3 regions of the Gilvimarinus sp. DA14 genome follow, and region 1 is predicted to be linked to each of the others. Evidence: predicted binding sites of a transcription regulator. Region 1 holds the regulator's gene; each other region holds the start of a gene.
What was found. The regulator sigma-54, encoded in region 1, starts transcription at its own class of promoters, with help from an activator protein. The targets are predictions, from matches to a motif close to TGGCACANNNNTTGCNNT.
Positions count from the first base shown of each region.

Region 1 (7,799 bases):
AGTCTTGCCAGGCGTCGCGAATGTCTATGCCGATGGCAAAGTTCTGATTTTCAGCGTCTTTGTGAACCTGGATTTGCGCCACCAGCGCCGGCAGTAAGCTGACCGGTAGGTTGTCGATACAGTTGTAGCCCGCATCTTCCAGCGCATTCAGGGCTGTACTTTTACCCGAGCCCGATAGCCCGCTGACAATCACTAAATGCATGGTATTTAATCCGGCTGATCTATTGCGGCTTGATACAGCTGCTCTGGCGACTCGGCCCGGCGCAAGGCGTCACGGTAGGGCGCTTCATTTAATGCTGAGGCAAGCGCTGCCAGGGTTTTTAAATGGTCATCTTCGGCTTCGGCCGGAACAAGCATGGCAAATACGACATCCACCGCTTCGCCGTCGATAGCGTCGAAGTCGATGGGCTCTTCAAGGGTGATGAGTGCCCCGAGGGTGGAGTCGCAGCCGGGAATACGGCAGTGGGGAATGGCGATGCCATGGCCGATGCCGGTGGAGCCTAACTTTTCCCGTGCGATAAGCCGCCTGAAAATATCATCGGCATCCATTCCCGGCACCTGCTCGGCAATGGTGTTGGCGAGAATTTCCAGGGCGCGCTTCTTACTCACGCCTTCGATGCGACATAGGGTACGCTGGGGGGAGAGTATTTGATCTATTTGCATGATATCAGCGGTGGCTTTTCAGCTTTTCTTTGTGCTTAATCAACTGGCGATCAAGCTTGTCGGTTAGGGCGTCGATGGCGGCGTAAAGATCCTCGGAGTCAGCGTCGGCAAAAATATCTTTGCCATTGACGTGAATAATAGCTTCGGCTTTTTGGGTGTTTTTTTCGACTTCGAGAATGACGTTGATGCTGGTAATAAATTCGCTGTGGTGGGTCAAACGCTCCAGCTTGGTGTGTACATAGTTATTGATGGCATCGGTAATTTCCAAATGATGACCACTGATGTTCACTTGCATACTAGAGTCCTCTGTTGTCTGGGGCGGCAGTTTGCGCCGCCCCGGAAATGTTACACCAGGCTTTTACGCTCGTTGGACGGCGGAATATTGAGAGATTCCCGGTATTTGGCGATGGTGCGCCTGGCAACCTGAATGCCTTGCTCGGCCAGCATTTGCGTGATCTTGCTGTCGCTGAGGGGCTTTTTCGGGTTTTCGGCGGCAATCAGCTTTTTAATGATAGCTCTAATTGCGGTCGAGGAACATTCACCCCCTGAATCGGTACTGACGTGGGACGAGAAAAAGTACTTCAGCTCGAAAATACCCTGTGGGGTGTGCATATACTTTTGCGTCGTCACCCGCGAGATGGTCGATTCGTGCATTTCTACCAGCTCGGCGATATCGTGCAACACCAGAGGCTTCATGGCCTCGGCGCCATAGTCGAGAAAACCGCGTTGTTTTTCTACGATGCAGGTGGCCACTTTTAACAGGGTTTCATTTCGGCTTTGCAGGCTTTTCAAAAACCAGCGCGCCTCTTGTAAATTGTTCTTTAAAAAGGTGTTTTCGCGGCTGGAGTCGGCGCGTTTTACCAGTGATGCATAGCCCGTGTTAATGCGCAGGCGTGGCGCGATGTCCGGATTTAGCTCCACTGTCCAGCGCCCCTCGCGCTTCTCGACAAACACATCCGGCACCACGTATTCGGTTTCGCGGGTGTCGATAATGTCACCCGGGTGCGGATTGAGGCTCTTTATCAGCGCCACCGCCTGGGCAAGTTCCGGCTCTTTGAGACGGGTTTTACGCATCAATTGGCGGTAATCGCGGCTGCCAAGTAGAGGTAGGTACTGCTGTACGATCAGCTTTGCGGCGTCGAGAAATGGAGTGGATTTATCGAACTGGGACAGTTGCACCAGCAGACAGTCGGTCAGGTTTTCACTGCACACCCCCGAGGGATCAAACTGTTGCAGGCGGCGTTTAACCGCCTGAACTTCGTCTAGCTCAAGCTCTTCGAGGTTTTCGCTGAGGCCTTCGTATATCTCTTCTAGGGTGGTGCTAAGTAGTCCACTGGGCTCGACGGCGTCGATGATTGCCATGGCGATCAGCTCGTCGCGCTCGGACAGGGGCGTGAGATTGAGCTGCCACATCAAGTGATCGTACAGAGATTCGGTGCTGCCACGGCGGCTTTCAAAATCGCTGTCATCGCCTTCGTAATTACTGGCCGGCAGCGCGGGGCCAGAGCTTTCGTAGACGTCATCCCAGCTGGTGTCGACGGGTAGGTCTTGGGGGATGGCCTCACTCCACTCGCTGTCGGCCTGGGGGTCGCCATCGTTGTCACTGCTGTTAGTTGGTGTCTCGGAAGTGGCGTTAGCCGTTTCGCGCGCCTCAGCGGTCTCATGGGTGTCGTTAGCTTCAGAGTTTTTATCGCTCTGTTCGCTGTCGAGGTTTTCCTCCATTTCCAGCATAGGGTTGGAGTCTAGCGCCTCTTGGATTTCCTGTTGTAAATCCAGAGTAGACAACTGCAGCAGGCGAATGGCCTGCTGCAGTTGAGGTGTCATAGTGAGCTGTTGGCCCAGCTTAAGCTGTAGCGATTGCTTCATAATTTTTGATGTTTCTTTCGGGCATTAATCGCAGAGTGTAGTCAGCCTACTGCTCGCAGGCAACACGTTTAAGCAATGTTTATGCCTGAGGCGCAAAAAAATTTAAAAGTCAAGATGGGCTGAGGCGATGTGGGCGCTTAGAGCATGAAGTTTTCGCCCAGATACACTTTGCGTACCTTCGCATTACTGAGGATGTCCTCTGAGTTGCCTTCGGCGATGATATGTCCCTCGGACACAATATAGGCTTTTTCGCAGATGCCCAGCGTCTCGCGCACATTGTGATCGGTGATCAAAATGCCGATATCCCGGTCTTTCAGGTGGCGCACAATCTGCTGAATGTCGCTCACCGAAATGGGGTCGACCCCGGCGAAGGGTTCATCTAGCAAAATAAACGCGGGGTTGGTGGCCAGGGCGCGGGCGATCTCAACGCGGCGCCGCTCGCCGCCAGACAGAGCCATGCCCAGGCTGTCGCGAATGTGAGTGATGTGAAACTCGTGCATCAGAGATTCCAGCTCATCCTTGCGCTGCTCGGCACTGAGATCTTTGCGAGTTTGCAAAATGGCGAGAATGTTATCGGCCACCGAAAGCTTGCGAAACACCGAGGCCTCTTGCGGCAGATAACCAATACCGGCGCGGGCACGCCCGTGAATCGGCAGTGAGGTGAGGTCTTGTTCGTTCAGGCTGACACTGCCGCGATCGGCTTTAACCAGACCTGCAATCATGTAAAAGCAGGTGGTTTTACCGGCGCCGTTTGGGCCCAGTAGGCCGACGATTTCGCCGCTGGAGACGCTGAGGGAAACATCGATAACAACCTGGCGGCCTTTGTAGCTTTTAGCCAGGTTTTGGGCTTTCAGTGTTGCCATGCTTACTGCTCGATTGCCGCCGGTGGAATGGTCATTTGAATACGGTCCTGGCCCTCGGCATCGCTCTGGGCGTTAACCAGCTCTTGGGTCAGATCGTAGTGAATGCTGTGTCCGCGCATAATCGCCCCGTCCTGCTCGAGCTTGGCAGCTTCGGTCATAGAAACGGTGTTGTTGGCGCTGTCATAGACAATTTCGTTGGCTTCGGCACTGACTATGCCGCGTTCGGCGCTGGGCTTTTGTTGGAAGTGAGCAGGTTTGCCCTTGGCGGTGACGACCTTAACGCTGTTGTCGGGGGTAAACTCCACCGTAATGGTGTCTGCTTTTATCAATAGTGACCCCTGTTGTAACAGGGCATTGCCACTGTATGTGATGCGCCCATTTTTCTGGTCGAAGGTTTGGGTGTCGGCCTGCAGCTGGAACGGTTGCTCGCGGTCGTCCGGCAAAGCCTGGGCTTTGAGGGTAAAAAGCAGGGTCGCAAGAAATGCGGCGGTGATAACCGAAAATTGCGATTTAAAGGGGATCATAAAGGCTTTTTACCTCGGCTAACAATTCTATTTGGCCTTCATCCAGGTCGGCATTCAGCCCTGTGGCAGTAGTCTTGCCGCGAGCGCTGAGCATAGTAACAGGTTTGCTTGTGTGGGCGTATTGGCGTTGTGTGTCGATCAGTAAGTCATCGGTGCTGATGGTGACGCGGCCGAACTTCGGGTGATCGCTGTGGGCCGTAACCTCCTGTTCCAGCATTAACGTCTGGTGTTGATTGTCCGCGGTGCCGCGTGCTGCGCTTAAGTACCAAGGAGCTTTACCTTCGCTGTAGAACTCTAACTGCGGGGCGATGATATCGCCGCGGTTTTGTCCTTCCGCCTGATAATAATCGACTCGTTCGGCATGCAGCGTGTGCTTTAAAGTACCGGCGGTGTCGTAGGCGCGATCGCTCATGCCGATGATGTAGGTTTCGGGGGCAATGCTGACGCCTGCTCGGGTATCCGTCTCGCCGAGGTTGATGTCGCGGGGGGAAAACTGCAGTGCGACAAACACTAATAGGGCGCATAGGGCGATGGGGACAAACCAGGTTTTGGGCTGGCGCTGGCGCATCTTTAGCCTCCGGTGTGGCGCGCTATGGCCTGTTCAAAATTGCCTTGCGCTTGCAAAATTAAATCGCAGGCATCGCGCACGGCGCCTTCGCCGCCAGCGCGGTGGCTAATCCAATGGGCGTATTCGGAGACACTGGCATGGGCATTGGGCACGGTAAGCGCTAATCCAACGCGGGTCATGATGGAAAGGTCGGGCCAGTCGTCGCCCATGTGGGCAATTTCTTCGGTTTTCAGGTTTAGTTCGCTAAATACTTCCTGTAGTGCAGCCCATTTGTCTTCGCGGCCCTGAATGAGCAGGTCGATACCCAGTTCGCGGGCGCGGCGGGCGACCACTTCGCTGCTGCGTCCAGTAATAATGGCCACCTGCACCCCGGTGGCCATCAGCGATTTAATGCCTTGGCCGTCCTGGGTGTTGAACGTTTTCATTTCGTTCCCTTGATTGTCGAAGTAAAGGCGGCCGTCGGTGAGCACGCCGTCCACATCCAGAATCAGTAATTTGATGCGCTTGGCCAGCGCCAGGGTTTGTTCAGTCATAGAGTCGCTAAATTCAGTTATAAAACGCCGGCGCGCAGCAGGTCGTGTAAATGGACAACGCCGATGGCGGTTTGATCGTGCGCCGCGACAATCAGCGAAGTGATTTTTCGCTCTTCCATGATTTTAATGGCCTCGGCGGCCAGAGTTTCCTCGTTAATGGTTTGCGGTGCATGGGTCATAACCTCTGCCATGTGAGCGTGCTTGAGGTCGATATTGCGATCGATACAGCGACGCAGGTCGCCGTCAGTAAATACCCCCACCAGCTTGCCTTGATCCTGCACTGTCGTCATGCCCAGGCCTTTGCGGCTCATTTCCAGTAAGCCTTGCGGTAATGTGTCGTCGGGGGCGACGCGCGGAAGCTGGTCACCTTCGTGCATGATGTCGCTCACACGCAACAGCAGTTTGCGCCCGAGTGCTCCGCCGGGATGCGAAAAGGCAAAGTCCTCGGCGGTAAAGCCACGTGCCTCAAGCAGGGCAATGGCCAGAGCGTCTCCCAGTACTGTGGTGACGGTGGCGCTGGAAGTGGGGGCCAGTGCTAGCGGGCAGGCCTCGCGCTCCACCGCGATAGATAGATGCACCTCAGCGGCTTTCGCGAGCACTGAGTCGGCGTCGCCGGTCATACTGATCAAGGGAATGCCCAGGCGTTTAAACAGGGGCAGTAGCGTCAGCAGTTCGGCAGAGTTGCCCGAATAGGAAATGGCAATCAGGACATCTTTGGCCGTCACCATGCCCAGGTCGCCGTGGCTGGCTTCGCCCGGGTGCATAAAAAACGCCGGCGTGCCGGTGCTTGCCAGGGTGGCGGCGATTTTTTTGCCCATATGGCCCGACTTACCCATGCCCGAGACAATGACCCGTCCCTCGCATTGCAGCATCAAATCACAGGCGCGGCTCAGGTCGCCATTGACGCTGTTGGCCAAGGCGGCCACGGCGTCGGCTTCCAGGGCGATGGTGCGCCGAGCAGAGGCGGCGTAATCAAATTGGCTCATAGCTATCCTGTATTACGTGGCCCGGAATTATACGACAATCACGCCAAGAGCAGCACATAGTAACCGGCATAGAGTGCCAGTAGTGCTAGACCCATAAATTTGCCCAGGCGGGCGCCACCGCGGCCGCGGTAAATGTAGGCGCTTATATACAGCGCCAGCGCGAGCAATGCAGTCAAGCCGGCCATAGCGGCATAGTCGCGACCAAAAACGCTGGCTTCCATAGTGAGCGGAGCAATGATCTCCGGAATTGCCATCACGGCGAGAATATTGAACAAGTTGGAGCCGATGACATTGCCGATGGCGATATCGTGATGGCCTTTGAGGGCGCTGGCTACTGAGGCGGCAAGCTCTGGCAGGCTGGTGCCTACGGCTACGACCGTAAGCCCAATAATCAGTGGGCTTACGCCGAAGGCGAGCGCCAGCTCGCTGGCCCCGCGCACGAGTAAGTCGGCGCTGATAATCAGCAGTACCAAGCCGATGGCAAACCACAGCAGCGCGCGGCCGCGGGTCATTTGTGGGATTTCCTCGTCCACTTCTTCCGGGTGGTGGCGTTTGCTCCAGATAATTAAATACATCGCACAGGGCAGGGCAAATAACAAAATTAAACCCTCGGTGCGGGTCAATTGCGCATCAAACAGGAACCATCCGGCCAGGGCGGTGACCAATAGCAGCACCGGAAGCTCGATTTTGAGTAAATGATTTTGAATTGGCAGGGCCGCAATCAGGGCGGTAACCCCAAGTACCAGGCCGATGTTGGCGAGGTTAGAGCCCAGTGCATTTCCTACTGCCAGGTCGCCGGCATGGCGTAGGCCGGCATTGATGGACACGATGACTTCGGGTGCCGAGGTGCCAAAGGCAACAATCGTCAGGCCGATAATCAGTTTGGAAATGCCAAAGGTGCGGGCCAGAGCTGCACTGCCACCGACAAAGCGATCGGCGCTCCAAATGAGGCCGACAAAGCCGATGATGACAAACAGTACAGGAAGCCAAAGGGTGCTCATAAAATCATTCTCAGGGTGTGGAGTAGGTCCGGTCAGTGGTGCACGCCGGTGTAGGCCGACGCGGTGTGAAATGGTATAGTTTTACGTCTCACGCAGCAATTCCCAGGGGCTATTCGGGCCCGTATTATGTGTAATTTAAGAAAGGACAGTGACATGAAAAAGATGGGCCTGATGGTGTTTGCCCAGCGTTTTTGGTTGGCTTTAGGGCTGATGTTTGCAGCGCAGTTCGCGCATGCGGCCGATCCCTACGAGATCGTGGACGATGTGACCAATAAGCTGGTTGGTGCAGCGCGTGACTTTAACAAGGATGGTGACAAACAGGCTTTCGATAGCAAAGTGCTGGACACACTGGAGCCGGTGGTTGCTTTTGATTACATCGCCCGGGTGGTTATGGGGGATTACTACGAAAAAGCTTCGCAGCAGCAGCGCGAGGCGTTTGCCGAAACCTTCAAGAAAGACTTGGTGGGAACCTATGCCAAAGGTATCGCGACCTACGTGGACAGCGATATCCAGTTGCAGCGCGGCGCCGATGTGGGCGACAAGCGCCGGGTGACGGTAGAGCAGCAGGTTAAATACCAGGGGGCGACTCATAAGTTGTCTTATACCATGGGTAAGAATCGCGAAGGCCAGTGGAAGTTAATTAACCTAGTTCTGAACGGGGCTAATTTGGGCAGCTCTTTCAGCAGTCAGTTTGAACAGTTGGCCAGCAAGTATAATGGCGATGTAGATAAGATCACCGCCAACTGGAGCAGCTCCGGCAACTCTTAAGCGTCAATCCTGCTTTATATCCGCCGG
Region 1 covers NZ_CP100350.1:3,335,056-3,342,854, forward strand. Annotated here, with positions in the region: gene rapZ (RNase adapter RapZ) at 1-202, opposite strand, end outside; gene ptsN (PTS IIA-like nitrogen regulatory protein PtsN) at 208-666, opposite strand; gene hpf (ribosome hibernation-promoting factor, HPF/YfiA family) at 668-958, opposite strand; gene NHM04_RS14590 (RNA polymerase factor sigma-54) at 1,009-2,529, opposite strand; gene lptB (LPS export ABC transporter ATP-binding protein) at 2,667-3,392, opposite strand; gene lptA (lipopolysaccharide transport periplasmic protein LptA) at 3,395-3,916, opposite strand; gene lptC (LPS export ABC transporter periplasmic protein LptC) at 3,903-4,484, opposite strand; gene kdsC (3-deoxy-manno-octulosonate-8-phosphatase KdsC) at 4,487-5,038, opposite strand; gene NHM04_RS14615 (KpsF/GutQ family sugar-phosphate isomerase) at 5,035-6,003, opposite strand; gene NHM04_RS14620 (calcium/sodium antiporter) at 6,042-7,004, opposite strand; gene NHM04_RS14625 (phospholipid-binding protein MlaC) at 7,158-7,772, shown strand.

Region 2 (7,799 bases), 1.4 Mb from region 1:
CAATTGCTCAGTCGAAAGCAGGTTGCGCGGATGCGCCCGGGCAGTGTGCTGGTGGATGTGGCCATTGATCAGGGCGGTTGCTTTGCAACGTCTCAGCCGACCACACACACTCGGCCAGTCTATGAAGTGGACGGCGTGTTGCATTATTGCGTCGCTAATATTCCTAGTGCCGTGGCGCGAACGTCGACAATAGCGCTGTGCCATGCGACACTTCCGCTGGTAAAGATTTTGGCGCAAACGGGATTGTCGCATCCCCAGCTGCGGGCAGGTATAAATATTGAGCAGGGGAGGATTGTGCACCCTGTTGTTGCCCGCGCAGTGACCCAAGCTTGGAAATCGACGGCGCCATCTGAGGATTGAGCACAATAATGAAAGATAATTCGCCTTCATTTTTCGAAGGCATATCATTTCAACTGGCTAAGATCGGCATTATTTTGGCTTTTGTGGTGAGCTTTGTGATTAGCTCACTGCAGGTGTATATCGATTACAAAGCTCAATCTCGCGAGTTGGAGCAACTTATCGATCATGTGGTCGAAGTTGCCACCCCTCCAGCCGCTCGCGCCGTGCATACTTTGGATAACGATCTCGCCCTTGAAGTGGTCAACGGCCTGTTGACCTACCAGTTTATTGACGAGGTGGTAGTAAAAGACGAGCGCGGTAACATCCTTGCCGAAGTGCGCCGAGAACACTCCCACGAAGATGTCAGCTGGCTTAGCACTGTTGTCGCTGGAGAGGATTTTACCTACGCCTCTCAGCTCAAGGTCCCCGGCTATGGCCTTCAGGGCGCGGGTGAAATCATTTTTCGGGTTGATAAAAGCCTTGCCTTAGCGAGTTTTTACCGCCGCTCTGAAGTGAACCTGCTAGTGGGTATACTGCGCAATTTTCTGTTCGTGGTGCTTCTGTTTATTGCCTTTTACTTTATTCTTACCAAGCCTTTGGTGCGCCTATCCCAAGAGATTAATTCAATCGATCCAGACCAGCCCGGTGTCAGAAGACTAACCCCCTTAAAGGCACACCGCCGCGATGAGCTGGGTACGGTGATCAGTAGCAGTAACCAGTTATTGGATGTGGTTGAATTGTCTCTTGCCAAGCGACGGGCGGTCGAGTTGGCGCTGCGCAAAAGTGAGGAGCATCTCAGGCAAATCGTCGATAGCCTACCGGTGCTTATTGGTGCGCGAAATATCGAGGGGTACTATCTGTTCGCCAATAAAGCGCTGGCAGATACCCTGGGTTATACCCCGGAGCAAATGCGCAACGTGCATGTGCGGCAGTTACTAAAAGATTCCGTCCTGGACGTAGACACTATTCTCGCTAATGATTTGCGCGTTATTCGTGACGCTGAGGAGGTCGATGTCATTGAAGAGAGCTTTGTCGGTGCAGACGGCTCTCAACTGTATTTGCAAACTCACATGATGCCGCTGGATTACTACGACGAGAAAGTCAGCTTGGTGGTCTCGGTTGATGTAACAGAGCGAAAGAATGCGCAGGCCAAAATGGAGTACATGGCCCATCACGACGCACTTACCGGCCTGCCGAACCGGCTGCAATTGGTTGAAAGGCTCGAGCACGAAGCAAAGCGGGCTCAACGTCATGGGTATTATGGTGCGGTACTGTTTATTGACCTAGATAAGTTCAAAAATATCAACGATTCATTGGGACACCCGGTAGGTGACAGGATGTTGCAAGAGGTGTCTCGCCGGCTGCAGTCCTCGGTACGAGAGGAAGATCTGGTCGCCCGTCTCAGCGGTGACGAATTTGTGGTAGTTCTGACTGTACTGGATCAAAATATTGACACAGCTGCGTTAAAGGCTGGTGAAATCAGCGAAAAAATACGCTCTTTAATCTGTGTTCCGTATCTACACGAGGATATGGAGTTACGTGTAACTTGCAGTGTTGGGGTGGTTATCTATCCCGATAAAAACAACAGTGTGCACGAATTACTTCGCTATGCAGATACTGCTATGTATCAAGTGAAAGAGACTGGGCGCGATGCGATTGAGTTCTTTAACGAAGAAATGGCGCATAAGGTTAGTCGTCAATTGGTGCTGGAGGGCGATTTACATCGCGCGCTCGAGGACCGTCAGTTTGCCCTGCATTATCAGCCTAAAATTGATGTAGTTACTGGCAATGTGGTTGGCGCTGAGGCTCTCTTGCGCTGGCATCATCCGGAAAAGGGAAATGTTTCCCCGCTGGAGTTTATTCCAGTGCTGGAAACGTCCGGTTTGATTTTACAAGTAGGACATTGGGTTATTGAGCAGGCCTGCAGCGACTTAGAGTCTTGGATTGACCGGGGGCTTTGGCGTGAAGGTATGAGGCTTAGTGTTAATATCAGCCCACGGCAATTTCGTCGCGATCGCTTTGCCGATGATGTTATACAAACATTGGATAAATACCACTTGCCCTTCGATGTGTTGGATATGGAGGTAACCGAAGGTATTGTCATTCAGCAGGTAGATGAAACCATTGCCACTATGACCCGCTTACAAGCCCACGGGGTAAGCTTTTCCTTGGATGATTTCGGCACCGGGTATTCGTCTATTAGTTACTTAAAGCGCTTGCCTGTAGCAACACTAAAAATTGATAAGAGTTTTATCCGCGATATTATCGTTGATCACAGTGATCGAGTGCTGGTCGAAACCATTATTACCATGGGGCGCTTGTTGGAGCTCGAAATTGTAGCAGAAGGGGTTGAGCAGTTAGAGCAGCTCGATATTCTGCGCGATTATGGCTGTCACTGTTATCAGGGCTTTTATTTCAGCCCTGCGGTGGGAAAAGATCGGTTTGAGTCGTTCCTTGCGGATAAGGCTTAGCTCAAGCGCCCAAGCAAATACGGAATGGCTGTTTCCACACGCAGTATGCGTGGCCCCAGAGTAACCCCCTGAAAGCCTCTTTGGCAAAAACTATTCAGTTCTTTATCGAGAAAGCCACCCTCTGGCCCAATGGCTAAAACCAGAGGTTCTTGTATCTGGTAAGGGCAGGGGTGCTCAACATAGGGGTGAGCGATCAGCTTTTTATCTTCACCGCAATAGTTTTCAAGCTGATCTTCTATAAAAGGACGAAACCGCTTGGCAAAGGTTATTTGCGGTAATTGTGTGTCACAGCTTTGTTCCAGGCCCAGGATTAGCTCCTCGGTTAACTTCTGTGGTGTTAACTGCGGGGACTGCCAGTAGCTTTTCTCTACCCGTGCACTTTGCAGTAATACGATATCTTTTATTCCCAAGGCGGCCATATTTTGCAGGCTGCGTTTGAGCATCGGGGGGCGGGGAAGCCCGAGGATAACGCGTATTTTTGCCGCGCAAGGGGGCGCTTGGTTTAGCTCAATGGCCAAGGTGATGGCTTCTGTGCTGAGCTTGGTGATAATCCCGCTGCCGATATGGCCGCCCAGTAAACCAACTTTTAAACTGTCGCCGATACGCGCCTTTTGTATACGGGTGATATGTTCGATGCGCCGCGCATCACGAATCTCGGCGATGTTTTCTGAGCGTAAATCTTCGGGTAATAGCAGAATTAGGTTCATAGGCGCCTTAAAAGTGGCGCCCCGGAGACGATTTGAACGTCCGACCTGCCGCTTAGGAGGCGGCTGCTCTATCCAACTGAGCTACCGGGGCATATTGGCTAAGGGCATTTTGTGCGCCTCAAACAACGGGGCGCTATTGTAAAAAAAATTGCCCGTTAACGCCATGCCCCAACATATGGTCAGGCTTTGACAACAGTATTGGACAAAGAGCTATTAGTGGTGCCGCCTTTGGCGTTGTACAGCTCGCTGGATTCCGTTTTACCTTTGATTAAATTGACTAAGCGTTTAAGGGTCTGCTGCGAGCGGCCAATCAACTTACCATTGATCTCATTGCGCTTTTTGCAGTGCGCCAGTGTTTGCTGGAGCTCTTCCCAAGCGGAAATCATAGGTGTTAATTCAGTTTGATTTTGCATATAGCTTAACCAGCCGTTACTGTCGGCAGGTAGCGATAAGCTTTTCAGTAGCGCGGTTCGTTCGCCGGCATGCGCCTCGAGAATATTGATGTATTCCGATTTGGCTTCTACCAACGTAGCGAGCGCCTCATGATCACGCTGCTTAAGGATTTCTGACTCTTGCTGTAATAGAGTTAACAGTTGCTCAGCAGCTTGTTGGTCGCGTGCGAGCATTTCCCGCACAAGTTGGGGATTGACTGACATAAGTTATACCTCGGGCGAGGAGTGAGGTAGGTTGGGGCCACCTCAATCCAGGCTTTTAGTGTTAGCCGAGCAGGTCGTCTTGCGCCAGCATGGCTTCGGCCAGGCGCTCAGCGTTAATTTCGAAGCGGCCCTCGGCAATCGCCTGTTTAACAGCGGATACTTTGTCGCTGTTAACCTCGGATGCACTGCCAATTGCTGCTTCAAGTTTATTCAGGCTCTGGGCCTCGGAGCTTAACACCACGCTCTCCGAACTCCTTTCCGGACTTTGAGTTGCACGGTTGCCCGCGTCGCTGCGGTTTGCCGTGTTTGAGGTGCCACTGCCCCTTTGGGTAAGTGTGCTGCCCGGCTTTACGGTGTTACTGGTATCGATAGCCATAATTTTCCCAACCTTACATTAATTACATGACCGAAACTTATGTCACGAGACGGCAGTTGCACGTCTCGCTTATCCGCTATCGGCGGGGGTCTCGATAACTTTAGTGCGATTAATAACTTTTTTGTGCACCACTGCCCACTTTATGGCTAAAAGTTGGCCGCGACCCGCCCTTGCGAGACGATATGGGCGCGAATGATACGCTCTGAGCTCAAATTACGCACCCGAATCTGCTCACCGATGCGGCCACTCGACAGGGCCTCGGCCTGTGTGGCGACACTAATGGCGCCACTGCCCGACTCTAAAGTGACCACATCGCCTCGGTTGATCGCCAGTGGCTCCTCAACCAGCGCTGGGCGAAAGGGTTCGCCGGCTTCTATAGGACGCTTGAGCTGTTTGCCAATCAACCTCTGGTTGTCCGTAAAGTAGCCAGACCTGAGATCGGAACCCGGCATCATGACTATTTCTAGATCGCTCTGGCTGATGACCTCTTGTCGCCCCATTCCTCGGCGAGCGACGAGAATTTGGCGGTAAATATCCACCTGGGCTCCCAGATAAATTTTCCATGGGGCCTGGCCGTCGCAGCGTGCCAGGACACTAACAGAGCCGCCGTCGCCGGTTAAATCGCGCACCTCGAAATCTATGGGTTGCGAGCAATTGGCCAGTTTTAGGCGTCTGTCCAGCGCCGCAACGTCGATTTCGACTCGCTCGGAGTGCTCGCCATAATGCCGCTGCAGGTAGTTGTGCGCCTGTTTTAGCAGGGCGCTTAAGTCATGATGCTCAGCGGCCTGTAGCGACTTGACGCTGCCTGCGGTGACGACCAGCAAGATAATGGCGCAAAAATTTCGTACCAGCGTCATAGTGTCCTATCCTAATAAAGACGGCGCGATGCTTTAATAACAGCTAAACTCCGTCAAATTTCAGCCGATAACTGGTTAATACGGTTGAATTAGCAAGGTTTGTGCCTGCAGACGAAAGTCTTAAACCTAAACTGGCAGCGACAGCTGAACCGATAATAATTGAGTGAGGGTGGCCCCCATTCTTTAGCGTAATAATGAGGTCCGTATGGCTGGTGTACTAGATAGCGTCAATCAAAGAACCCAATTGGTGGGGCAAAACCGGCTGGAGCTGTTGTTGTTCCGGCTCTCGGGCCAGCAACTCTACGGCATCAATGTCTTCAAGGTAAAAGAGGTATTACAGTGCCCCAAGCTGAATGAAATACCGGGGCGCAGTGGTGTTGTGCGCGGCGTTGCGCATATTCGCGGCGGCACTATTCCGATTTTGGATATGAACCTCGCGATCGGTCGCAAGCCGTTGGAAGATATCGAAAACTGCTTTGTGATTATCACCGAATACAACCGGACTTCGCAGGGCTTTTTAGTTCGCGGCGTCGAGCGCATCGTCAATATGAACTGGGGTGACATCCACCCGCCGCCGCAGGGGGCAGGTAAAGAGCACTACTTGACCGCGGTGACAGAAGTAGATGACAAGCTGGTGGAAATTGTCGATGTTGAAAAAATCCTCGCCGAGGTTTCGCCCATCAGCGAAACGATCAGCGCCGGGGTGGTGGAAGATGGCCTGAGTGAGCGCGTAGTCAAGAAGCAGATTTTGATCGTGGACGACTCCACCATTGCCCGAAAACAAATTCAGCGGGTGGTGGAATCCATGGGTATAGCCACCACCGTGAAGAAAGACGGCCGGGAGGCGATTGAGTTTTTGCATTCACTGCTGGAGGATGGCAAGGACCCGCTCAATGAGCTGATTATGATTATCTCAGATATTGAAATGCCGGAGATGGATGGTTATACATTCACCGCCGAAGTGCGAGCAAACCCCCAGTTGAAGGATATGTTCATTATATTGCACACGTCCTTAAGCGGTGTATTTAATGCCGCCATGGTGAAAAAGGTAGGGGCGGACGATTTTCTGGCCAAGTTTCACCCGGATGAATTGGCCAAGCGAGTCAACGATCGGGTACTGGCTATTACCGGTGAAGATCTTTTGTCTGAAAGTGAGTAAAATCAGCGAATTAGACGCTTTAGTTCATCTAAAACGTTCGCTAGGCGAACGTGTCAGGCAGGGTCGTTTATGAGTAGCCAGTTCCGAGGTTCTGAGCAGCAAATGGAGCAGGCGGAGTTTGATCACTTCCGCCAGTTTTTGCAGGATGCCTGTGGCATTGCGCTGGGAGAAAATAAGCAATACCTGGTCACCAACCGGGTACGACGGTTGCTGGAGGAGCACGGGCTGCACAGCTTCGGCGAGCTTATCACCGAGTTAAAACGCAATTCGAATCGCAGTCTGCGTGATCAGGTTATCGATGTGATGACCACTAACGAGACGTTTTGGTTTCGCGATACCTATCCTTTTGAGCATTTAAAAAACAAGTTATTGCCGGAGCTAATGGCGCCGGCTAATCGCATGTACGGGCCTGTGCGTATTTGGTCGGCAGCCTGTTCTTCTGGCCAGGAGCCTTACTCTTTGAGCATGACGGTCGAAGAGTACAAGCGCAAAGCCATGGGCACCCTGAGCCGACCGGTGCAAATTGTCGCGACTGACCTTTCTTCGATTGTTTTGCAGCAGGCGCGCCTGGGCGAATATGACCGATTATCCGTGATGAGAGGTTTATCGCCGGAGCGCCGGGATATGTTTTTCGACGCTGTCGATGCCAGTCGCTGGCGGGTCAAGCCCATTTTGCGAGACAAGATCGAGTTTCGACCGTTAAATTTGCTCGATTCCTACGCCGCACTCGGTCGGTTTGACGTAGTGTTTTGCCGCAATGTCCTGATTTACTTTAACGCCGAGCTGAAAGCCAAAATTCTGCAGAAAATCCACGCCAGCCTCAAACCTGGCGGGGTACTTTTTTTGGGATCTTCAGAGGGGGTAGGGCAGCTTGGGCATTTGTTTGAGATGGTTCGTTGCGAGCCCGGAATCCTCTATCGCGCACTGTAGTTCTCTCAATCGGCAAAGCGGCAACTGCTTACCGCTTTGCCGTGCCCGCCTCTCCCGCTTTGCTCCAGGTCACCATTTGAAAATTTAAAAAACATATATAAATCAATATCTTGAGTGGTTTTGTTGTTGCTGGCACAGCCTGTGCTATAGGTTCCTCAGAACTTATTTTTTAACAGGTGCGGCAATGGCAATCTCCTTTCAGCAGGCCTTAGGCATTCACGAACCGGCACTGGCGCTCAGAGCGCGTCGTGCCGAGGTGTTGGCGAATAACCTGGCTAATGCAGACACCCCCGGCTTCAAAGCG
Region 2 covers NZ_CP100350.1:756,728-764,526, reverse strand. Annotated here, with positions in the region: gene ald (alanine dehydrogenase) at 1-360, shown strand, start outside; gene NHM04_RS03215 (bifunctional diguanylate cyclase/phosphodiesterase) at 369-2,810, shown strand; gene NHM04_RS03210 (16S rRNA (uracil(1498)-N(3))-methyltransferase) at 2,807-3,517, opposite strand; tRNA gene NHM04_RS03205 (tRNA-Arg) at 3,532-3,608, opposite strand; gene NHM04_RS03200 (flagella synthesis protein FlgN) at 3,697-4,173, opposite strand; gene flgM (flagellar biosynthesis anti-sigma factor FlgM) at 4,235-4,549, opposite strand; gene flgA (flagellar basal body P-ring formation chaperone FlgA) at 4,696-5,406, opposite strand; gene NHM04_RS03185 (chemotaxis protein CheV) at 5,612-6,565, shown strand; gene NHM04_RS03180 (protein-glutamate O-methyltransferase CheR) at 6,635-7,495, shown strand; gene flgB (flagellar basal body rod protein FlgB) at 7,680-7,799, shown strand, end outside.
Region 2: a site for sigma-54 is predicted at 5,496-5,513, ahead of flgA (flagellar basal body P-ring formation chaperone FlgA). Genes of this name have one in related genera too.

Region 3 (7,799 bases), 630 kb from region 1:
AAACTGCCCTTTGCCCGTAAAGTGGCCGACCACTTTTATATTATGGAGCGCGGCAAAGTGGAGGCGACCGGTGCAATGGATGAGTTAAACGAGGATTTGGTGCAGAAGTATTTGAGTGTTTGATGCTGGGTGCGTTGGGCGTCTGTGGTCGGACGTCTGACGCCCCTCTCCCCGCTTGTGGGCTCCAGCTTAGCTCACAGCCCTAGTACCGCCTGCTTTACCCTCACCCCAGCCAAAGCCAGCCTCTAACCATTTAGCACTCACGGGCTATCAATTGCTCGCCTCCAAAACAAACGCCGAAAGAGACAAAATTAACAAACCAGATCACAAATTAACCATTTGGTAATAAATATTGGGCGATAAATAGGTTTACAAACTGGAAGTAACTAGACTATTGTTGACCTCCCGTTGGCACAGCCCTAACAAAAAATCGCTAACGGGAGCCTTGCTCGTGCTGCAACCTCAAGTAGCGACCAGCAAGATAACGCTGATGTGAAGTAAACCAATAAATCAAGTTCACGCAGTTACCGAAAGTTCTGGTTTGTCGTTTGGACATTCCCATCAGATCCAGGGCCTTGGGTTTCGCTAAGTAACAAGCATTTAACGACCCAAGAAATACCTATAAAAATTGCAAGAGACCAAGTCCATGAACAACTCACTACCTATTCCTTCTAGCTTAAAATTACTGGCAGCGGCGTTGGCCGTAACGAGCGCAGGCGCAAGCTATGCGGCCACCCCGGTTGCGGTTAGCGCATCCAGTGACGATGGCAACGCGCCGCAAAACACTTTGGATAACGATCTTTCCACCCGCTGGAGCGCCCAGGGCGACGGCCAGTGGATAGAATTCGATCTGGGCCAGGTTTACTCGGTAGATTCACTGGATATTGCCCTATACAAAGGCGACCAGCGCACCTCTACCCTGGAGATTCAGACCTCGGCCAACGGCAATAACTGGCAGACCGTATTTACTGGCGACCAGCCGGGCAGCACCACCAGCGAACAAACCTTTGACGTTACCGATTCAGACGCTCGCTATGTTCGCATTGTGGGATACGGCAACAGTTCAAATGACTGGAACAGCATTACCGAAGTCAAAATTGACACCTCATCGGCAGGCTCCTCATCGTCTTCATCATCCAGCAGCAGCTCTTCGGGCAGTACCAGCGTGAGCGCCAGTGCCAGCACCGACGACGGCAATGTTGCCGCTAATGTGATAGATGGCGACCTGGACACTCGCTGGTCGGGCAATGGCGACGGCGCCTGGCTAGAGCTGGATTTGGGCGCTACGCAAACTGTAGGCAGCGTCAATATTGCGTTTTTTAAAGGCGACCAACGCAACTCCATGTTTGATATTCAAACCAGCACTGATGGCTCCAACTGGGAGACGGTTTTATACAGTGGCGTAAGCAGCGGCAACAGCACCTCAGAAGAGAATTTTGCGGTTACCGAAAGTGAAGCCCGCTACGTACGCTATGTCGGCCACGGTAACTCTGCCAATAGCTGGAATTCAGTCACCGAATTTAGCGTAAGCTCTGAAGGCGGTACCGATGGCGGTGATACCGGCGGTGGCGACAACGGCGGTGATGATGGTGGCGACACCGGTGGTGGTAATAACGGCGGCGGCAATAATGGCAACGCTGAGGTTCCATCGGATTTAATGGACAACTGCAACCAGTGGAAAATTACCTACCCCGACAGCGTCGAAGATAAAACTCTGTGCGGCGAGCCAAACAACGAATACTTTTATGTCAACGATGCAGGCAACGGCATAGTATTTTTCGCGCCTGTGCGCGATGGCAATGGCACCACGCCCAACTCCAAGTACATTCGCTCTGAGTTGCGCGAGCGCGAAGCCGATGGCAGTAAAGATATTTACTGGACCACCTCGGGCCAACACACGGTTTACGTTAAGCAGGCCATTACCCACCTGCCCATCGTAAAAAGTCATTTGGTGGCGACGCAAATTCACGGCAATAAAGACGAAGGTATTGACGATGCGCTGGTACTGCGCCTGGAAGACAGCCATTTGTTCTTAAGCTTTAACGGCGGCAAATTGCGCAGCGATGTGACTGTGTCACACGACTACAGCCTGGGCACCACCCATGAGGTTATTTTCGATGTGGTAGACGGCAAACACTATGTTTACTACAGCGAAGACGGCAACCTGGGTAGCGCTTACGCCGCCGGCAACGCTAGCCAATACCTGGTACGCGATGGCTCCAACGATTATGTAATGGACCGCAGCTACGGCGATGCCTACTTCAAAATTGGTAACTACACCCAAAGTAACGCCGATAAAGAAGGCAGCGAAACCGGCGATCCGGACAACTACGGTGAAGTGGTTGTGTACGACTTTTGGGTTGACCATCAGTAATCTGGTGCCGCTTTCGACCCTGGGGTCGGAAGCTCTCGCCACTTGCCTCGCACAGTGCACACTGTGCGAGGATTTTTAATCTCCAACACTGCCAGCACAATAACAATCCGCGTTTGATATTTTGTTAACGAACTAGCTTTCCTACCAGCACGCCACAATCCACAATCTCTCTCCGGTTGTCAGTCCGCTTTCAATCAAACTTTGAATATAGCAACCCATTACATATTTCTATTAGAAAAAAGCAAACGTGACGAAAGCCACAACCTTAAAAACCAAGGCATTAAATCCCACAACCCACTTAAATTCAAATTGACAATAAGGATTTGTCAATCTTAAATCCCCCTGCTGTTCGCTAATCGGCCGCTCATAAAAAGTTTAATAACTTCAGCGAAAAAGGGTTCGTCATATCTTTAGTGCCCCGAACCCAAAGGATGTATTGCGGCATTGGTTAGCATCTTTAGCCCATTACAACTTTTACAGGAGTTAGCCATGACAAATCGAATAAATTTACTGTTTGCCGCCTCGGCACTTGCCACCGCAAGCGCCGCACACGCTATTACCGACGGCTCTGGCGAAGCCACTATTAACGTCTCAAACCAATGGGGATCCGGTTACTGCGCCGACGTCGCCGTTGCCAACAACGGCAGTGCAAACATCACCAACTGGACCGTCGGCCTGGGCCTGAATGGCGCCAATATTACCAACCTTTGGAACGGTAACCTAAGCGGAGACAGCGTTTCACCCGCGCCCTACAATGCCAATATCTCCCCCGGCAGCAGCACAAGCTTTGGCTTTTGCGCTGATGGCAATGCGACTCCTACGCTTATCAGCCTTAGTGTTGAGGGCGGCGGCTCTGCCAGCTCAAGTTCGAGCTCAAGCTCAAGCAGTTCGAGCAGCTCAAGCAGTTCGTCCTCCGCTGACACTGGCAACAACAGCATTACCGTGCGTATGAGCGGTGTTGTAGGCGATGAAAGCGTCAGCCTGGAAATTGGCGGTCAGACGATCGAGACCTGGACCCTCAGCATCGGCATGCTGGACTATACCGTCAATACCGATGCCACTGGCGAGCTGCGCGTCGCCTTCACCAACGACTCGGGTGACCGCGATGTGCAAGTGGACTATGTAATGGTCAACAACGTCACCTACCAGGCCGAAGACCAGGAAGATAATACCGGCGCCTGGGACGGCGAATGCGGCGCGGGCTCGTATTCGGAGATGCTGCACTGCAGCGGCTCAATTGGCTTTGGTAATCCGTTCAACGGCAGCTCGTCGTCAAGCTCCAGCAGCTCTTCAAGCGGTAATCCAGGTAACCCCGATTTCCCCGAGTTTTTTGTGGGCAATATCACCACCAACGGCAGTGTCAGATCGGACTTTACCCAGTACTGGGATCAGATCACCCCCGAGAACGAGGGCAAGTGGGGCTCGGTAGAGGGAACCCGCGACCAGTATAACTGGGGACCTTTGGATGACATTTACGATTATGCCCGCGCCAGTGGCATTCCGGTTAAAGCGCACGTACTGGTGTGGGGCAGCCAACGCCCAAGCTGGATTGATGGGCTGAGTGCCGCCGAGCAGCGCGCGGAAATCGAAGAATGGATTGTCGATTACTGCGAGCGCTACCCCGACACCGAAATGATTGACGTGGTTAACGAGGCCTTACCTTCGCACGCCCCGGCCAATTACGCCGAAAACGCCTATGGCAGCGACTGGATTACCGAGTCATTCCGCTTAGCGCGCGAACACTGCCCCAACGCGGTTCTGATTTACAACGACTACAACTTTATGACTTGGGACACAGATGCCATCATCGCTATGATTCGCCCAGCGGTTAACTCAGGCTACGTCGATGCCTTGGGCCTGCAAGCCCACGGCCTTTACAACCCCCGCGTCTGGAGCGCACAGGAAATTGAAGACAAGTTGGATCAGATAGCATCACTCGGGTTGCCTTTGTATATTTCCGAGTACGACATTCAAGAGTCCAACGACCAGCTGCAACTGGAGTACATGCGGACTCACTTTCCCATCTTCTACAACCACCCCAATGTCGCCGGCATTACCCTGTGGGGCTATGTGGTTGGCGCCACCTGGCGCGAAGGTACGGGCCTAATGACCAGCAACGGCCAGCAGCGTCCGGCTATGCAATGGTTAATGGAGTATTTGAATCGGTAATGCTGGATTAGCGATAACCCGGAAAAGGAGTTCCACTGCTTAAGCCCTGTGAAAGCGGGGCTTTTTATTTGGTGTCAGATGTCTGAGGTCGGACGTCTGATCCAGAGGTAAAGCGAACCTTTCTCGGCTAACAATCTATTGTCGGGAAAAGTGATCTTCCGCCGAAGGTGTTTTATCGGGTTTTATACCACTAATAAGAACAGCTCCTCCAGTTTCGACATTCATCACTAAACACCAATGAACGAGTTGGCATTCAAAAATTTGGCAAGAATCAAAAAAAGCCAATCACCATGTTCTCACTCCTCTATTGTCTTGCTGTTAATCCATCCCTCTAAATCGGTTGACTAAATTTTCTTTCTTATTCGTTTCGCCTGGCGATTAGGGCCCTTGGCAACGCAGATTCTTATTTCAACATCCATCCTCAACCTAACAAAGAGGTAATGACTCGCCAATAAATTTTAACTGTGGCACGCCAGTTGCGATGCGTTAATTAACTTCGATGAAAGAAGGATTTTTAACTCAATCAAAGCAAAATTTTTCATTTTAGGAGATTTGGTATGAAATATTTTCAAAAGTTAGCGCTTCCCGCCGTACTTGCAACGTCAATTGCTAGCTCTGCTTTCGCGGCAGAAGGCCTCTACTCCATGAGCGACCTTGAAGAAGCCAAAGTGTACGACAGTGCCGGCGAGGAAGTGGGTGAAGTTGAAGACATTCTGCTGGGCAACAACATGTCAGTGCACTCGTTGGTTATCGAGACTGGCGAGGTGATGGGTTTGGGCGGTAATGAGCTTGTGATAAAGCGTGGTTCGTTCACTGTGGTTCCCAAACCTGACCATAAAAACTTTGACGAAATAGAGTACAAAGTTCATTTGGAAATGACTCAGAGCGAGCTTAAAGCTCAGCCCGAGTACACTGAGGACTGGTGGAACAAGACCAGCGCTGCCCTGCAACGAGCCTGGGAAAAAACCAAAGACGTTAGCGAAAGCGCTTGGGAGAACACCAAAGAAGCCACCTCTTCAGCATGGCATGATATAGAAGAAGGCGCTGAAGACCTCGGCGACGAGATCGAGAAAAAAATGGATTAAGCTAAACTCTTGGCGAAAAAGGGCCAAACGGCCCTTTTTCATCCTGCCGGCTCCAGAGATTCAGGCACGCAGGCTACGTCGGAAACTTCTTATCTTAGCGACTTTGATCTCGGCAGCATTGCCTCAGCCCTGCGCTTAAAGATTCTTCAATTCTAATTGACCACTTTAAACATTATTAAGAATAGCCATAAGCTCATTGATCACTACAGGTTTAACCAAGTGGTGGTCGAAACCCGCGAGCTTGGAACGCTCCCGATCTTCACTTTTTCCATAACCGGTGAGTGCAATTAATGTTACTCCGGCAGCGCATGATGCCTGGCGAATCTTTCTAGCCAATTCATAACCATCCATATCGGGCAAGCCGATGTCTAAAATCATGACTTGCGGTACGGACTCCTGCATTTGTTTCAGTGCTGTATGACCTCTGTCATCAACTCTAGGTCGATGTCCGTGTACCTCAAGCAACATGGACAATGCTTCAGCAGCATCGACATTGTCATCCACGATTAAAATATCGAGCGAGCCGGAGTTAGATGTGTTGTTGGCGCTAATGTTTGGTTTTGACACCTGTGATTGCAAAGAGCGCGGCAGTGTTACTTTGAATAGGCTGCCCTTATTTACCCCTTCGCTCTGCGCTACCACACTGCCGCCGTGTAGCTCGACCAGGCTTTTAACCAGCGCCAAGCCTAAACCTAGCCCACCTTGGGCACGGTCCGGCGAACGCTCTGCCTGGGTAAACAACTCGAACACATAGGGCAGTAACGTTTTATCAACGCCAATACCATCGTCCTGCACCGTGATCTGGATATGCTCCGCATCAGCCTCAAGGCGCAACCATATATTGCCTTGCTCCGGGGTATAGCGGTTGGCATTGTTAAGAATATTGGCTACCACTTGGGTTAACCGAGTGCGGTCGCCCTCAACGATGGGCTGGTTTTCGTGTAGCTCAATATGTAACTTTTGCCGCTTCTGCTCAATCATGGCACTGACCTGCTCCAGGGCGTCGTCCACAATTGCCTTGAGGTTTACCGGTTGCCGCTGCAGTGTCACTAACCCCCGGGTAACGCGTGAAACGTCGAGAAGATCATCCACCAAGCCTGTCATATGGCCGACCTGGCGGGAGATTATGTCGGCCGTTTTTTTCACTATGGAGGGATCTGTCCGGGAGTGCTTCAGCAATTCGGCCGCAGAGCCTATGGGTGCCAGCGGGTTACGTAGCTCGTGGGCAAGCATGGCCAGAAATTCATCTTTACGGCGATTAGCCGCCTTGAGCTCTTCTTGCGCTTTTTCAATGTCATGAATATCGGTATTGGTGCCGAGCCATTGCAAAATACTGCCATTTTCATCACGCAGTGGAGTAGCGCGAGTAAAAAAGGTGCGGTATTCCCCCGCGGCAGAGCGCAGCGGAAAGCTCATTTCAAACGGCTGTCCGGTATCGAGACTGTGCTGGTATCTCGCCAATACTTCCGGCAAGCGCTCAGGGTCGTGCAGGCTCTGCCAGCCCCAGCCTGCCATGTCGTTTGGAGTGGCCCCGGTGTATTCGTACCAGCGATCGTTAAACCATAAAATCTGCCCGTCGGGTTCAGCCAGCCAAGCCAGGTGCGGCAGTGTATTAGCCATTTGTCGCAAGCGCTTTTCACTTTCGCGCAAGGCCTGGGTCGCTTTTACCACCTCGGTTACATCACTGCCCTCAATAAAAATACCGGTTATCTCACCGTTTGAGTCGCGAATAGGTTGGTAGATAAAGTCTATAAAATATTGGTCAAGCTCATCGCCCTGTGAACCACGTAACTTTACCGGTACTGCTCGCCCCACATAGGGCTCACCTGACTGGTAAACCCTATCAAGCAGCTCGTACAAGCCCTGCCCTTCAATTTCAGGCAGCGCCTCGCGCACCGGCTTACCCAGCAATTCTCGGTGCCCTACCAGCTGATGGTAAGCCTCGTTTGCTAACTCAAACACATGGTCTTGATCCCGCAATACCGCCATAATACCGGGCGCCTGCTGAAATAGCTGGCGCAGATGCTCGTTCTCATTTTTGCGTTGGCGGGCGGCTAAAACCTGCTGTGTGGTTTCAGTACAAGCGCAATACATTCCCGCGACTTTGCCGCTCTCATCATAGATAGAAGAATAGGAAAAAGTGAACCACGCCGACTCTTTATAGCCCTTGC
Region 3 covers NZ_CP100350.1:11,864-19,662, reverse strand. Annotated here, with positions in the region: gene urtE (urea ABC transporter ATP-binding subunit UrtE) at 1-123, shown strand, start outside; gene NHM04_RS00075 (discoidin domain-containing protein) at 647-2,374, shown strand; gene NHM04_RS00070 (endo-1,4-beta-xylanase) at 2,864-4,543, shown strand; gene NHM04_RS00065 (PRC-barrel domain-containing protein) at 5,101-5,628, shown strand; gene NHM04_RS00060 (PAS domain-containing protein) at 5,794-7,799, opposite strand, start outside.
Region 3: a site for sigma-54 is predicted at 5,009-5,026, ahead of NHM04_RS00065 (PRC-barrel domain-containing protein). Genes of this name have one in related genera too.